DNA from 2 places in the Streptomyces sp. CA-181903 genome. Region 2 is predicted to be linked to the other one. Evidence: riboswitches for the same ligand, from Rfam matches in the RefSeq annotation. Region 2 holds a riboswitch; the other holds the start of a gene.

Region 1 (2,914 bases), 3.5 Mb from region 2:
CGACACCGGCGCCTACGCGGTGGGCTGGCGCTTCGGCAAGCGCAAGCTGGCGCCGCGCATCAGCCCCGGCAAGACCCGCGAGGGCCTGATCGGGGCGGTGCTGTTCGCCATGGTGGCGGGCGCGCTGTGCATGCGCTTCCTGATCGACGACGGTGTGTGGTGGCAGGGTCTGCTGCTCGGCTTGGCCGTCGCGGTGAGCGCGACCCTGGGCGACCTCGGCGAGTCGATGATCAAGCGGGACCTGGGCATCAAGGACATGGGCCGGCTGCTGCCGGGCCACGGCGGGATCATGGACCGGCTGGATTCGCTGTTGCCGACGGCGCCGGTGGTGTGGCTGTTGCTCGTCGCCTTCGTCGGCGCGGGCTGACGAGGGCGCCGGTGGTGTGACCGTCGCCGATCGCTTTCGTCAGCGCCGGCTGAACCTCGGCTGACCTGCGTATTCCCCTCGGGCGGGGCCCGTTGTCCACAGGACGGCGGGCCCCGCCCGCACATCTGCGACACTTGAAACATCATGCCTAAGCCCGGAGAACTGACTTTCGTAGCCCCCCGCGGAGCCAAGAAGCCCCCGCGGCACCTCGCCGACCTCTCGCCCGCCGAGCGCAAGGAGGCCGTCGCCGCCATCGGTGAGAAGCCTTTCCGGGCGAAGCAGCTGTCCCAGCACTACTTCGCGCGGTACGCGCACGACCCCGCGCAGTGGACGGACATCCCGGCCGGCGCCCGCGAGAAGCTCGCGGGCGAGCTGCTGCCGGAGCTGATGAGCGTCGTGCGGCACATCTCGTGCGACGACGACACCACCCGCAAGACGCTGTGGCGGCTGCACGACGGCAAGCTCGTCGAGTCCGTCCTGATGCGCTACCCGGACCGGGTCACCATGTGCATCAGTTCACAGGCCGGCTGCGGCATGAACTGCCCGTTCTGCGCCACCGGCCAGGCCGGTCTGGACCGCAACCTGTCGACCGCCGAGATCGTGCACCAGATCGTGGACGGCATGCGGGCGCTGCGTGACGGCGAGGTGCCCGGCGGGCCCGCGCGGCTGTCGAACATCGTCTTCATGGGCATGGGCGAGCCGCTGGCCAACTACAAGCGCGTCGTCGGCGCCATCCGCCGGCTGACCGACCCGGAGCCCGACGGCCTCGGGCTGTCGCAGCGCGGCATCACCGTCTCCACCGTCGGCCTGGTGCCGGCGATGCACCGGTTCGCCGACGAGGGCTTCAAGTGCCGCCTCGCGGTCTCGCTGCACGCGCCCGACGACGAGCTGCGCGACACCCTCGTCCCGGTCAACACCCGCTGGAAGGTCCGCGAGGTCCTGGACGCGGCCTGGGAGTACGCGGAGAAGTCCGGCCGCCGGATCTCCATCGAGTACGCCCTGATCCGGGACATCAACGACCAGGCGTGGCGCGGCGACCTGCTGGGCCGGCTGCTCAAGGGCAAGCGGGTGCACGTCAACCTGATCCCGCTGAACCCCACGCCGGGCTCCAAGTGGACGGCGTCCCGCCCGGAGGACGAGCGGGCGTTCGTCGCGGCGATCGCCGCGCACGGCGTCCCGGTCACCGTCCGGGACACGCGCGGCCAGGAGATCGACGGCGCCTGCGGCCAGCTGGCGGCGACCGAGCGCTGAGCCCCGCCGAGGGCGGGGGAGCGGGCGGGCGCACTGGTACGGTGCACTCGCACCGCTCGTACAAATGAACAATCCGACAGGGGAGCGCACACAGCGCTGAGAGTGCGGCCCGCGCCGCAGACCCTCGGACCTGATCCGGTTAGTACCGGCGTAGGGAGTCAGCTCGACCATGAACACCACCCTCCGGCGTGCCCTGGGCGCCGCCGCCGTCACCGCCCTGGCCGTCCCGGCCCTCGCGGCCTGCGGAGGCTCCGACGAGGCCAAGGAGACGGACGGCGGCAAGACGGTCACCCTCGTCTCGCACGAGTCGTTCGTCGCCTCCCCGGACGTGCTCAAGGAGTTCACCGCACGGACCGGCTACAAGGTCAAGACGCTCAAGAGCGGCGACGCCGGGCGGGCGGTGAACCAGGCGATCCTCTCCAAGAGCCACCCGCAGGGCGACGTGTTCTTCGGCGTGGACAACACGCTGCTGTCCCGCGCCCTCGACAACGGGATCTTCGAGCCGTACGAGGCCAAGGGCCTGGACCGGGTGACGAAGGAGTTCCGGGCCGACGACGCCGAGCACCGGGTGACACCGGTCGACTCCGGTGACATCTGCGTCAACTACGACCGCGCCTACTTCACCGACCACAAGCTGACGCCGCCGAAGACCCTCGACGATCTGGTGAAGCCCGAGTACAAGGGCCTGCTGGTCACCGAGAACGCGGCCACCTCCTCCCCGGGCCTCGCCTTCCAGCTCGCGACCGTCGGCAAGTACGGGGACGAGGGCTGGCAGGACTACTGGAAGAAGCTCAAGGACAACGGCGTCGAGGTCGTCGACGGCTGGGAGCAGGCGTACAACGACCGCTTCTCCGGCTCCGCCGCCGGCCGCAAGGCCAAGGGCGACCGGCCGCTCGTCGTCTCCTACGCGTCCAGCCCGCCGGCCGAGGTGCAGGGCATGAAGCAGCAGCCGAAGTCGGCGGACGAGGCGCCGACCGGCGTCGCGACCGGCACCTGCTTCCGGCAGACCGAGTACGCCGGGCTGCTCAAGGGCGCGAAGAACGCCAAGGGCGGCAAGGCGCTGCTGGACTTCCTGCTGAGCAAGCGGTTCCAGGAGGACGTGCCGCTGAGCATGTACGTCAAGCCGGTGGTGACGGACGCGAAGCTGCCCGAGCTGTTCACCAAGTTCGGCGCGACGGTCGACGCCCCGCAGACGCTCGCCCCCGAGAAGATCGCGAAGAACCGTGATCAGTGGGTCAAGGCATGGTCCTCGATCGTCCTGAAGTAACCGCACCGAAGGACCGCGGAGCGCGGGGG
Region 2 (2,914 bases):
GAACGGGCGGGCCTCCTCGGGCAGCCGCCCGGTGGTCAGCACTTCGGCCATGACGTCGCCGGTCAGCGGGGTCAGCAGGACGCCGTTGCGGTGGTGGCCGGTGGCCAGGTGCAGGCCCGGCAGGTCCGTCGGGCCGAGGAGGGGCGCGTTGTCGGGGGAGCCGGGGCGCAGCCCGGCGGAGGTCTCGGCGAGCGGCAGTTCGGTGAGGCCGGGCACCAACTCGTGCGCGTCACGCAGCAGTTCGTAGACGCCGCCGGCGGTGACGGTGGTGTCCCAGCCGAGCTCCTCGGTGGTCGCGCCGATCACCAGCTCGCCGTTCTCCCGGGGCACCAGGTAGACGGGGTTGCCGCGGACGACCGCGCGGACGGTGCGGGAGAGGAACGGCCGCACCGCCTCGGGGACGCGCAGCCGCAGGGTCTGGCCCTTGACCGGGCGGACCGGCGGCAGGACGTCGTCCGGCAGCCCGGCCATCCGGCCGCTGTGGCTGCCGGCCGCCAGGACGGTCTGGCCGGCGGAGATCCGCCGCCCGTCGGCGAGTTCGGCGCCCGCGGCCCGGTCGCCGTCGAGCAGCACCCGGGCGACGGCCGTGCGGTGCAGGGCCACTCCGGCGCGTTCGCAGGCGGTCAGCAGGGCGGCGGCCAGCCGCCGGGGGTCGGTCTGGTGGTCGCCGTCCACCCGCAGGCCGCCCTGGACGCCCGGGGCGAGCATCGGTTCCAGGCGGCGGCACTCGCGGCCGGTCAGCCACTCCGCCTCCAGCCCGCAGCTCCGCTGGAACGCGCCGAGTTCGCGCAGGTGGGCGCGGTCGTCGGCGTCGAGGGCGACGGCGAGGGTGCCGCAGGCGCGGTAGCCGGTGTCCCGGCCGCTGGCCTCCTCCAGCTCGGCCGTGAACGCGGGGTAGCGGCGGGCCGAGGCCAGGTTGAGGGCGAGCAGAGCCTGCTCGCCGTAGTGCAGTTCGGTGACGGCGGCCAGCATCCCGGCCGCCACCAGGGCGGCCCCGCCGCCGGGCGCCGGGTCGGCGACGGCGGTCCGCAGGCCCCGCTGGGCGGCCCGCCAGGCGGTCACCAGGCCGATGATCCCGCCGCCGATCACCAGGACGTCGTACGGTCCGGTGCGCGTAGACGCGTGCATGGGCGTCCAGCCCCTCCCTTCGCCGGCATGACCCGGATCAGGTTCGTACGGTCGGAGGCCGTCCAGCCTCCCTCTCAGCCCGGTCCGTCCGGGCTCCCGCGAGTGCTTGTGCACCGGCCACCCTAGTACGGTCCGCGAACGCGGCGGAAGGCGGCGGGGACCGGCCCGGGGGCGCGCGGCGCGGTGGTGTTGTGTCGGAGGTCTCGCCGCACGGTGCTCCGGGAGACCTCGCCCGCCCGCCTACAGTGATCGGGTGAGTGAGCAGACGAACACCCGCAGTGGTACGGCCCCCGACGAGCCGGTGGGAGGCGCGGCGCGGCGGCGCGTCGTCGTCGCCGGCGCGGGCATGGCCGGCGTGCAGACCGCCGTCGCCCTCCGCGAACAGGGCTGGGAGGGCACGATCACCCTGCTGGGCGCCGAACCGCACCCGCCCTACGACCGGCCGCCGCTGTCCAAGGCGGTGCTGCTCGGCAAGGCGGACGGGTCCGCCTTCGAGGTCGACTTCGCCTCCCTGGACATCGAACTCGCCCTCGGCCTGGAGGTCACCGGGCTGCGCCCCGCCGATCACGAGGTGGACACGCCGCGCGGCCCCGTCCCGTACGACGTCCTGGTGGTGGCCACCGGCGCCGAGCCGGTCCGGCTGCCCGGCGCCGAGGACCTGCCCGGCGTCCACCTGCTGCGCACCCTGGACGACGCGGAGCGGCTGCGGCCGCTGCTGGAGCGGAAGGGCGACGTGGTCGCCGTCGGCGCCGGCTGGATCGGCGCCGAGTTCGCCACCGCCGCGCGCGAGGCCGGCTGCCGGGTGACCGTCGTCGAGGCCGCCGACCGCCCGCTCGCCGGCGCGCTGCCCGCCGAGGTCGCCGCGCACATGGCCGACTGGTACGAGCAGAGCGGCGCCCGGCTGCTCACCGGCGCCCGGGTGGCGGCCCTGGAGCCCGGTGCCGTGCTGCTGGCCGACGGCACCCGGCTGACCGCCGACGCCGTCGTCGTGGGCATCGGCGCGCGGCCCGCCACCGGCTGGCTCGCCGGCTCCGGCGTCGAGCTCGCGGCGGACCGCTCCGTCGTCACCGACGACCGGCTGCGGACGTCCGTCCCGGACGTGTACGCGGTCGGGGACTGCGCCTCCTTCCCCTCCGCGCGGTACGGCGAACGGCTCCTCGTCCACCACTGGGACAACGCCCTCCAGGGGCCGAAGACCGTCGCCGCGAACATCGTGCACGGGCCGGCCGAGGGGCCGGTCTACGACCCGGTGCCTTATTTCTGGTCCGAGCAGTTCGGGCGGTTCGTGCAGTACGCGGGGCATCACGCCGCCGCCGACGAGCTGGTGTGGCGCGGAGATCCGGCGGGGGCGGCGTGGACCGTGTGCTGGCTGCGGGACGGGGTGCTGGTGGCGGTGCTGGCGGTGGGGCGGCCGCGGGATCTGGCGCAGGGGCGGAAGTTGATCGAGCGGGGCGCGGTGGTGGACCGGGGGCGGGTGGCGGACGCCGCGGTGCCGCTGAAGGCGGCGGTGGGGTGAGGTTGCCCCGGTCCCTCCCGCAGAGGGGCACCCCCATTCGCCGATTCCTGGGGGCTGCGCCCCCGGACCCCCTTGTCGCGGCTTCGCCGCTCGTCCTTAGACTCCCCAGAGGGGGCACCCCCAACGGGCTGAACCGCCTCCCCCGGGTGTCCCCGGGTACCGGGTGTCCGTGGCGGATGGCAGGCTTGTCCCGTGACCGAGATTGACACGAAGACCGATGCCCTCGTTTCCGAGTGGCTCACCCTCCCCGACATCGCCGAGATGCTCGAC

What was found. Region 2 has a riboswitch for thiamine pyrophosphate ahead of thiO (glycine oxidase ThiO). Riboswitches for the same ligand answer to the same signal wherever they lie in the genome.
Region 1: linked by a shared signal. The riboswitch ahead of ACQEVS_RS24580 (thiamine ABC transporter substrate-binding protein) and the one ahead of thiO (glycine oxidase ThiO) in region 2 are both predicted to bind thiamine pyrophosphate.

The regions. Positions count from the first base shown of each region.
Region 1 covers NZ_JBNJLY010000001.1:5,473,768-5,476,681, forward strand. Annotated here, with positions in the region: gene ACQEVS_RS24570 (phosphatidate cytidylyltransferase) at 1-367, shown strand, start outside; gene rlmN (23S rRNA (adenine(2503)-C(2))-methyltransferase RlmN) at 512-1,618, shown strand; TPP riboswitch at 1,687-1,792, shown strand; gene ACQEVS_RS24580 (thiamine ABC transporter substrate-binding protein) at 1,788-2,885, shown strand; gene ACQEVS_RS24585 (ABC transporter permease) at 2,861-2,914, shown strand, end outside.
Region 2 covers NZ_JBNJLY010000001.1:1,964,480-1,967,393, reverse strand. Annotated here, with positions in the region: gene thiO (glycine oxidase ThiO) at 1-1,128, opposite strand, end outside; TPP riboswitch at 1,126-1,238, opposite strand; gene ACQEVS_RS08540 (NAD(P)/FAD-dependent oxidoreductase) at 1,382-2,644, shown strand; gene ACQEVS_RS08535 (Rv2175c family DNA-binding protein) at 2,837-2,914, shown strand, end outside.